Regions from separate parts of the Serratia sp. Res13-Sevr-LER1-36-b genome, predicted to be linked through region 1. Evidence: predicted binding sites of a transcription regulator. Region 1 holds the regulator's gene; the other holds the start of a gene.
What was found. The regulator PurR, encoded in region 1, represses purine synthesis genes. The targets are predictions, from matches to a motif close to CANGCAAACGTTTGCNTG.
Positions count from the first base shown of each region.

Region 1 (5,348 bases):
AAAGTTGGCCAGTTGGCGTACTTTGGCAGCTCGGCGCGGATGTCCGGGTTTTGCAGAATATCAACATAGGCAAAACGTTCGCCACAGGCTGAAAGCGCCTGCACGGCCTGAGCGGAGAAACCGCAGCTTGGCAATTTCGGTGAGCCTTTCATATACAGCAGGATCGGGTTGGCAGAAATTTGCTGCTGAATTTTTTCAATCGTCGTCATTATTGCTTCCTCAAGCCACATCATGGCTACAACATGCATCACACTGGCTATTGTAGCGGCAGGACCGGTGCCAAAAAACGCCATCTTTTGCAGGGACATTCTCTGATTGCCTCAGCAAAAGCGGCCGTCACAACGAACCGGTTAAAACATGGCCCCAGAATAACATTTTTAATCGGGACGTTTCACTATTATATTTGCGCTGCTCAATCCCGGAGAGCAATAAGCCAACCACATGATCTTTGTCGTTTTTTTAGGCACCAGGCGTTTGATTTTGCAACAATAAAAATGCCATTAACGTTTTCTCACAATATGGATTAGTATTTATGAGATCCACGCTGTTTTATAGGGTGAATTTCGGGAATACTGTGACTCATTCGATTTCTGTTTCGGAGCCAAGGTTGGTAACGTCGATATGCGGTTAATTATTACACTTTTTGTGCTGCTATTTACGCAGCTCTTCTTCAATTTGGCGCACGCTGCGCCACAGGCACGTGTTTCTGCCGAGCAGCGCAAGAGTCACGTTAATGAAGCACGGCCAGACGACCGCAAGAAAAAGAAAGCGGAGAAAGCCAATAAAAAAGTGAAGGCAGCCACCCCTCCGAAAACGCTAAAAACCAAACCAGCAACCTTAAAGACCGCCAAAAAAACCACCAGCGTTAAAACCAAAAGCCAGGTAACCAAAACGGCCAAGCTCAAAGTGACTCCGCCTAAAAAAGGCTATAAAAAAGGCTATGGTCGCCATCGTGAAGAAGGCAAAGCTACGGCAAAACTGGCAGGCCGCGAAAAACCGTTGAAACTTTCCGCCGCCCATAAAAAACGTTATCAGCACGCCAAGCAAACCGCCATGGCCAAGCTGATGGGGCAAATGGGTAAACCCTACCGCTGGGGTGGATCTTCACCTGGTACAGGATTCGACTGCAGTGGGCTGATTTATTACGCGTACAAAGACGTCGTGAAAATCAAAATGCCGCGTACCGCCAACGAAATGTACCACCTGCGTGATGCAGCGCCGATCAAACGTAATGAGCTGGAGAAAGGCGATCTGGTGTTCTTCCGCATCAACAACCGTGGCACCGCCGATCACGTTGGCGTCTATCTTGGTAACGGTAAGTTCATCCAGTCACCGCGCACCGGTGAAGAAATTCGCATCAGTCAGTTGGATAACGACTATTGGCAGAACCATTACATTGGCGCCCGCCGCGTAGTGACCCCGACCACCATTCGTTGACCTAGCACGGCTGAGCCAGCTGCTCAGCCGTGCCTTACTCCCCCAAAAATCAAAAACCGCTGCGACTTTAATCAATCAGCCACTTGGCACACTTTGGATGTTCTTTTCGCTCGGAAAGTTGTTAAGATTAATAACCATAACAAAAGTGGTGCAATTGCGTTTTTTCGCCCTCGGCCCCACGGCCCAAAGCGTCGGAGAGGCGTATTGTCTATAAAAGGAGAAAGCAATGTCGTTTGAATTACCTGCATTACCGTATGAGAAAAACGCTCTCGAACCGCACATTTCCGCAGAAACGCTGGAATACCACTATGGCAAGCACCATAACACCTATGTGGTTAACCTGAACAATCTGGTGAAAGGCAGCGAGTTCGAAGGCAAATCCCTGGTCGAGATCGTCAAGACCTCCACCGGCGGCGTGTTCAACAACGCCGCTCAGGTCTGGAACCACACCTTCTATTGGCACTGCTTATCACCGCAAGGTGGTGGCGAGCCAACGGGCGCAGTGGCAGAGGCCATCAATAAGTCATTCGGCTCCTTCGCCGCCTTTAAAGAGCAGTTCACCGATGCCGCCGTGAAAAACTTCGGCGCGGGCTGGACCTGGCTGGTGAAAAAAGCGGACGGTAGTCTGGCGATCGTCAGCACCTCGAATGCGGCAACCCCGCTGACCGGCGCAGACGTTCCGCTATTGACCGTTGACGTGTGGGAACATGCTTACTATATCGACTACCGCAATGCGCGACCAAAGTACCTGGAAAACTTCTGGGCGTTGGTGAACTGGGCGTTCGTGGCAGAAAACCTGGCTTAACGGCGGGTGGCTAGCTAATAATAAGGCGCAGCATCAAGCTGCGCCTTTGTTTTTCTGCTGCGGATCAGTTCAATGCGGCAATAAAACTGAAAGCAATAATCATTGCCAAAGCACCCACGGTGGTGAGTAATGACATCTTCAAATTGGTATCCATATACAACTCCCTCTCAGATTGGCTTTTCCAGAGCATAAGCCACACAGTTTATACGTCAAATCATTTTCCCACAGTCCGTGATTAAAATCTTGTTTTGATTTCCCCGCTGATAATTACCGATTAGCTCTTCCACTTTTCTTCAATTTGCGACAAAATCCGCAGTTCACTACTGCGTACCGATAAACTGCCCCTCCCTGTTCAAGCGATTTACGACTTCAGCACTAAAAACTCAGTTTTCGCTTATCTGGGGAAGGATCTACGTAGGCAAACGATTAACATCATACTTACATGCTGTAACATGTGGGTTTAGGAGTCATTTTTTACATGGCAACGATTAAAGATGTGGCCAAACGCGCTGGCGTTTCTACCACTACCGTATCGCACGTTATCAATAAAACGCGTTTCGTCGCCGAAGATACCAAAACGGCCGTTTGGGCCGCCATCAAAGAGCTGCACTATTCACCCAGCGCCGTAGCCCGCAGTCTCAAGGTCAATCACACCAAATCGATCGGTTTGCTCGCCACCTCGAGCGAGGCCCCCTATTTTGCCGAAGTGATCGAAGCGGTTGAAAACAGCTGTTACAGCAAAGGCTATACCCTGATCTTGTGTAACTCGCACAATAATCTGGATAAACAGCAAGCCTATCTGGCGATGTTGGCGCAAAAGCGCGTCGATGGCCTGCTGGTGATGTGCTCAGAATATCCAGATCAGCTACTGGGCATGCTGGAAGATTACCGTAATATTCCCATGGTAGTGATGGATTGGGGTACCGCGCGCGGAGACTTCACCGATACCATTATCGACAATGCCTTCGAGGGCGGTTACCTGGCAGGCCGCTACCTGATCGAACGTGGCCACCGGGACATCGGTGCCATTCCTGGTCAACTGGCGCGTAATACCGGTGGAGGTCGCCACCAGGGCTTTCTGAAGGCCATGAAGGAAGCCAACATCGAAGTGCGCGAAGAATGGGTCGTGCAGGGGGATTTCGAGCCTGAATCTGGCTACAAAGCCATGCATCAGATCCTGTCGCAAAAGCATCGCCCAACCGCCGTTTTCTGTGGCGGCGATATTATGGCCATGGGGGCGATTTGCGCCGCCGATGAGCTGGGGTTGCGTGTACCGCAGGATATCTCGGTTATTGGTTACGACAACGTGCGTAATGCCCGCTACTTCACTCCCGCTCTGACCACCATTCACCAGCCTAAAGAGCGCCTGGGCGAGATGGCCTTTACCATGCTGTTAGATCGCATCATCAGCAAGCGTGAAGAGTCGCAGGTGATTGAAGTGCATCCAAAACTTATTGAGCGTCGCTCCGTGGCAGATGGTCCTTTTGTCGATTACCGCCGCTAAGTCCTATTTCTTAACCCATATTTCTCCGTAGGGGCGCCGCAATATGCCGCGCCCGATTAATCACCCGGCCCCTCTTCACTGAGCCATTCCTGATTCAGCGTTTCGCTGTCGCCAAGATAGTCCAACAGCCAGGCCATGGCCGGAGACTGGGCGTTTTGCTGCCAGGTCAGGCAGCAGGCGCTGGGCGGGAAAGGCTCATGCAGTGGTAACACCACCAGTTCGCCACTTTGTACCAACGGCAATACTCGATGCGCGGGCACCATGCCCACACACAGCCCGGCACGCAAACAATCTACCGCCGAAACCCAGTCCGGCACGGTCAGCCGCCGCTGGTTGTCCAGCGACCAGGTCACCCGCTTGGGTAAATTGCGCGAAGTATCCTCCAACAGCAACGAGGGATAAGGCCGTAGTTGATCGTCGCGCAGCTTTCCTTGCAAGGCGGCGAGCGGATGTTTAGCATGTACTACGCAGAGCCAATTCATAAAACCCATATCGCGAAAGGCAAAACCGCCGCCGACCGGCACCGCCCGCGTTGCACCAATGGCCATCTCAGCGCGACCATCGACCAGTGCATCCCACACGCCGTTGAATACTTCAGGCTGCACTATCAGTTCTACGTCGGGGAAATGGCGATAAAAATCCAGCACCAGTTGGCGGCTGCGCTGAGGTTTGACGATCAGATCGACCGCAATCCGCAATTGCCCGCGCCAACCGTTGGCCACCTGCTGACACTGTCGTCGGGTATCGAGCATTTTTTTGATAACAACCCGTGCTTCTTTAACAAACAGCGCCCCCGCTGGCGTGAGTTCCACATCGCGGTGACGGCGTTCAAACAGCGGCACCGCCAGCCATTGCTCCAGTTGGCGCACCGTATAGCTCACCGCCGAGGGAACGCGATGCAATTCCTGCGCCGCTGCGCTGAAACTACCGGTTCGCGCCACCGCATCTACCACATCGAGTGAATATTCAGACCACATAACTTTGCCTTCAAATTTTTTAACAGCACCTTGCAAATATTACCGTTTCACAAGCAGAGATCCAGCCGTATACACTTGCCGGCGCTTCAAAACCTGCGACAACATAATTTTAACGAGAAATAGCAATGCGAAATTTTGGATTTATGTTCTACCTGGCCGGCCTAAGTATGTTGGGCTATCTGGCTACCGATATGTACCTGCCCGCCTTTGGGGCCATGCAGCAGGATCTGCAAATCTCCGCTGGGGCGATCAGCGCCAGCCTGAGTATCTTCCTGGCAGGCTTTGCCTTCGCCCAGTTGCTGTGGGGGCCGCTGTCTGACCGCATTGGCCGTAAGCCCGTGTTATTGATTGGCCTGGCACTGTTCGCCGTCGGCTGTCTAGGTATGCTGTGGGTCGAAAACGTGGCACAACTGTGGTCACTGCGCTTTATCCAAGCCATTGGCGTGTGTTCCGCCGCCGTCACCTGGCAGGCGATCGTGGTTGATCGTTACCGCGATGGCAAAGCCAACCGCGTTTTCGCCTCCATTATGCCGCTGGTCGCACTCTCTCCGGCGCTGGCCCCGCTGCTAGGCGCCTGGTTGCTCAACCATATGGGATGGCGGGCCATCTTCGCCGTGCTGTTGGG
Region 1 is NZ_JADACK010000005.1:725,130-730,477, reverse strand. Features, by position in the region: gene IMQ33_RS04440 (Grx4 family monothiol glutaredoxin) at 1-212, opposite strand, end outside; gene IMQ33_RS04435 (C40 family peptidase) at 622-1,437, shown strand; gene sodB (superoxide dismutase [Fe]) at 1,664-2,242, shown strand; gene IMQ33_RS04425 (YnhF family membrane protein) at 2,307-2,396, opposite strand; gene purR (HTH-type transcriptional repressor PurR) at 2,721-3,746, shown strand; gene punR (DNA-binding transcriptional activator PunR) at 3,803-4,723, opposite strand; gene punC (purine nucleoside transporter PunC) at 4,849-5,348, shown strand, end outside.

Region 2 (5,348 bases), 470 kb from region 1:
CTCTCCAGAAGCGACCGCGCAGGTACAACCTGCCAGTCCGGTTTCGGTAACGGATAATCGTTACACAGAAGATTTGGTGGAAGGAGTCAAACGTTTCCAAACCTGGCAAGGGCTGACGCCTGATGGCGTCATCGGTGCCCGGACGCGTGAATGGCTGAACGTTTCGCCACAAACTCGTGCTTCACTGCTGGCGTTGAATATCCAGCGCCTGCGCATTCTGCCAGGGCACGTTGATACCGGCATTATGGTCAACATCCCGAACTACTCGCTCACCTACTATCTGAATGGTAATGAAGTGTTATCTTCGCGGGTGATTGTTGGCCGTCCGAGCCGCAAAACGCCATTGATGAGCAGCGCACTGAATAACGTGGTGGTCAACCCGCCGTGGAACGTGCCAACCAAGCTGATCCGTGAAGATATCGTGCCCAAGGCCATGCATGATGCCAGCTACTTCCAGAAACACGGCTACCGTGTATTCTCTGGCTGGAGCAACGATGCGCAAGTGATCGATCCGGCAATGATTGACTGGAGTGTGGTTTCACCACGCAACTTCCCTTACCGCATCCAGCAGGCGCCGGGGACCAGCAACTCGTTAGGGCGTTTCAAGTTCAATATGCCGAGCTCGGATGCCATCTATCTGCATGACACCCCGAACCACGGTCTGTTCCAGAAGGATATCCGGGCGTTAAGCTCTGGCTGTGTGCGCGTTAACAAGGCTTCCGATTTGGCCAATATGTTGCTGCAGGATGCCGGTTGGAACAACGCGCGTGTTTCCTCTACGCTGAAAGGCGGTAATACGACGTATGTGAACATCCGCCAGAATATCCCCGTGCAGCTGTATTACCTGACGGCCTGGGTCTCTGATGATGGTAAGCCACAGTTCCGCACAGATATTTACAATTATGATGCGACAGTGAGATCGGGTGCACAAATTTTGGCTCAGGCCGAAAAATTGATGCAATAAATGCAGTAATTCTAGATAAATAACGGTCTGAATGTCTGGCCAGTAGCAGGCTCTGTTTTTTGTGAGCACTGGTAAACCACAGCGTATCGCGGGTTGACTCCGCATACGCTGGCGGTTATGGTTCGGGCAGTGCGCAGTTTTGTGCATATATTTTGACATTCTTGCCGAGTTTAAAGAGTCATGGACAAAATTGATCATCATCGCCGTAAATGGCTGGCGTTAGGTAGCGCCGCCGTGGGTATCGCACTGCTTCCTGGGCAGGCGTTTGCCAGTCTTTCTACCTCTCGCCCACGTATTCTGTTGTTGAACAACCTCAATACCGGCGAATCCATCAAGGCCGAGTTCTTCAACGGTAAAGGTTACAATAAAGAAGAATTGGCGCGCCTGAACCATATCTTCCGTGACTATCGGGCCAACAAGGTCAAGAGCATCGATCCGGCTCTGTTTGATCATCTCTATCGCCTACAGGTGATGCTGGGTACCAGCAAACCGGTACAGCTGATCTCCGGCTACCGTTCAATGGCGACCAATACCGAAATGCGTGAGCACAGCCGTGGCGTGGCCAAGCAGAGCTACCACACCAAAGGCCAGGCGATGGATTTCCATATCGAAGGGATCCAGCTGAGTAATATCCGTAAGGCAGCGTTAAAAATGCGCGCCGGCGGGGTTGGCTATTATCCACGTAGTAACTTTGTGCACATCGATACCGGCCCGGTGCGGACCTGGTAATCATTGTGCATCATGATCGCTGAATGGCACCCGCCCCTTGGGCGTGGTGCCGTTGTCGTTGGAGCTTTATGAAATACCATATTATCCCCGTTACGGCGTTCAGTCAGAACTGTACGCTCATCTGGTGCGACGTGACCAAACAGGCGGCGTTGGTCGATCCTGGTGGCGATCCGGAAAAACTGAAGGCCGCCATTGCCGAAAAGGGCGTGCAGGTCAACCAGATTTTACTGACGCACGGCCATCTCGATCATGTAGGCGCGGCGGCAGAAATGGCCGAGCATTATCAGGTGCCAATCTATGGGCCGGATAAGGAAGATGCCTTCTGGCTTGAAGGTTTGCCAGCACAGAGCCGTATGTTTGGCCTGGATGAATGCGCCGCTCTAACGCCGACCAAATGGCTGGAAGAGGGGGATAAAGTGCAGGTGGGCGAAATGTCGCTGAACGTACTGCATTGCCCTGGTCATACGCCTGGTCATATCGTTTTTATCAACGAACAGGCGCGTTTGGCATTGGTGGGTGACGTGTTGTTCAACGGTGGCGTTGGCCGCAGCGATTTCCCGCGCGGTGACCATCAGGCGCTAATCGCTTCAATCCGCAGCAAATTACTGCCTCAGGGCGACGATATGGCGTTTATTCCAGGACATGGCCCAATGTCTACCTTTGGCCATGAACGTCAAACCAACCCGTTCCTGCGCGAAGAACCGGCCATCTGGTAAGGGTACTTCCCGATAAATAACAAAGGGGCGCAAATGCGCCCCTTTTTCAATGCCAAAACTGCTTACAGCACGGCAACGATGGCTTCGCACAGCGGCGCCATATTGTCCGGCGTCATCCCCGCCACGTTAACGCGGCCGGAGTTAACGGCATACACGCCAAATTCATCACGCAGACGCAGAACCTGCTCTTTGGTCAGGCCGCTGAAAGAGAACATGCCGTTCTGGTTGATGATGAAGCTGAAATCCTGCTCCGCCCCTTTTTCCTGCAGGGTATTAACGAACAGCTGGCGCATACGGTGAATGCGCTGGCGCATGTCAGTCAGCTCTTGTTCCCAAATGGCGCGCAGCGCCGGGTTACCCAAGATGGTAGCAACTACGGCCGCACCGTGTGACGGCGGGTTCGAGTAGTTGGCACGGATCGCGGCTTTAACCTGGCTGAAGGCGCGCTCGGCGGTTTCTGCATCGGCAGCTACCACGGTGCAGGCACCGACACGCTCGTTATACAGGCCGAAGTTCTTCGAGTAGGAGCTGGCAACGATCAGTTCCTGATGTTTGGCAGCAAAGATACGCAGACCCTGTGCATCTTCCTCCAGGCCCTTGGCAAAGCCTTGGTAAGCGAAGTCGAACAGCGGCAACCAGCCCTTGGCTACGGACAGTTCAGCCAACTGAGCCCATTGTGCTTCGGTTGGATCGATACCGGTAGGGTTGTGGCAGCAGCCGTGGAACAGCACTACGTCGCCGGCCTGAGCCTGGTTCAGGCTGGTGAGCAGACCGTCGAAGTCCAGCGCATGGTTGGCGGCGTCGTAATAGTTGTATTCCAACACTTCCAGGCCAACGGCACCAAAGACGTTTTTATGGTTTGGCCAGCTTGGATTGCTGACCCAGATACGTTTGGCGTTGGTCTGGTTGGCGATAAAATCGGCTGCGACACGTAGAGCACCGGTACCACCAGGAGTTTGTGCGGTACGGGCACGCTTGTCGGCTATGATTGGGCTCTGCTTGCCGAACAGCAGCTCTTGCGTGCAGCTGGCAAATTCAGGAATACCTTCAATACCCAGATAGTTTTTGGTGGTCTCATTTTCCAGCAGATACTGCTCAGCTTTCTTGACGCTGGTCAGCACCGGCGTTTTGCCAGTTTCGTCTTTATAGACGCCAATACCCAGGTTGATTTTATTCTCACGCTTGTCGGCGCGGAAAATGTCGGTCAGACCCAGAATCGGATCGGCAGGTGCAGCGGTGATTTTTTCAAACATGTCAGATGCTTCCATGGCCTAGAGTTAAGCAGACAGAAACATCAGGGTAGCGCCAGTTATCGTCTTTGCCAACCGTTTGCGAGAAAAACACCTCGATCTTGTGACGGCGGCAGATTCAGCACAAAAAATGACGGGGAAGGGCGGGTTGGCAGAATAAAAAATGGCGCAAAGCGCTAAAAACAAAAACAGGGCCGAAGCCCTGTTTTTTTAACTTAACTGACGGCGAGCCGTCATCAAGTGCAACAACTTAGAACTGGTAAACCAGACCGGTAGCTACGATGTTGTCAGTAGCGATGCCGTTAGCACGAGTGAAGTCGTTTTCGTCCAGCAGGTTGATTTTGTAATCAACGTAGGTAGACATGTTTTTGTTGAAGTAGTAAGTAGTACCTACATCAATGTATTTAACCAGATCGTTGTCGCTGCCAGTAGTACCAGTCAGGTTCTTACCCTTAGACTGCAGGTAAGCGATAGATGGACGCAGGCCGAAATCGAACTGGTACTGTGCTACCACTTCAAAGTTCTGAGTTTTGTTAGCAACGGTGAAATCTGAGTTGCCGTATGGAGTCATGTTGCGAGTTTCTGCATACATGGTTGCCAGGTAGACGTTGTTCGCGTCGTATTTAGCACCAACGGTCCAGGCTTCAGCGGTATCGCCAGTAGCAGTAGTACCTGGGCCACGACGGCCAGTCTGGTAATCAGTACGGTCAGATGCAGAGTAAGCTGCACCTACACTGATACCGGTATCCAGGATCGCATAGGTAGAAGACAGACCGAAGCCGTCACCGTTTTGTTTTTTCAGGTCGCCTGTACGATCATATTCGTTCTTGCCTTGATACTGCAGAGCGAAGTTCAGGCCATCAACCATACCGAAGAAGTTGTTGTTACGGTAAGTAGCAACACCGTTTGCACGGCCGGTCATGAAGTTGTCGGTATAGGTGTAAGTATCGCCACCGAATTCTGGCAACATATCGGTCCAGCCTTCAACGTCATACACTACGCCGTAGTTACGGCCGTAGTCGAATGAACCGAATTCAGCAAATTTCAGACCTGCGAAGCCCAGACGAGTCTTAGTACCTTCGGTACCAGCAGACTCGGCGTGGTTAGCTTGCACGTTGTATTCCCACTGGCCGTAACCGGTCAGTTGGTCAGTAATCTGGGTTTCACCTTTGAAGCCAAAACGAACGTATGACTTGTCGCCATCGTTCTCTTTGTCGTTAGAGAAGTAGTGCAGACCGTCAACTTTACCGTACAGATCCAGTTTGTTGCCGTCTTTGTTGTAGATCTCAGCTGCGTTGGCTGCACCAGCTGCTAACAGAGCTGGGATCACTACTGCAAGAATGTTGCGCTTCATCATCATTATTACCCTCATTGGTTTTATTCGGACACCTTGCCACTGCCGCCAATAATTCTTTTGGAACTATTGTTGATAGATTGGTGTCGTCCTGTGTCTGCACGCAGTGTTCCATTCACGGGCAGGTTTATCTAGAACGAAAATGCTACCAATGTCGCAATCTGGTTTCAGAAAGAAACGATGTGTAACAATTTGTGTATTTTGGGGAACTTTGTGATGTAGGTCAATAATCAAAAATGCGAAAGGCCAGCTAAGCTGGCCTTTATTATGTAAAAAAAATGTTTAAATTATGCTGATTTTTATCACTTAGAAGCTGGCGTTACGTGGCGTTCTTG
Region 2 is NZ_JADACK010000005.1:253,358-258,705, forward strand. Features, by position in the region: gene ldtD (L,D-transpeptidase) at 1-964, shown strand, start outside; gene IMQ33_RS02245 (YcbK family protein) at 1,145-1,693, shown strand; gene IMQ33_RS02250 (MBL fold metallo-hydrolase) at 1,762-2,409, shown strand; gene IMQ33_RS02255 (amino acid aminotransferase) at 2,472-3,662, opposite strand; gene ompC (porin OmpC) at 3,910-5,016, opposite strand; gene asnS (asparagine--tRNA ligase) at 5,320-5,348, opposite strand, start outside.
Region 2: a site for PurR is predicted at 3,728-3,745, ahead of IMQ33_RS02255 (amino acid aminotransferase). Genes of this name have one in related genera too.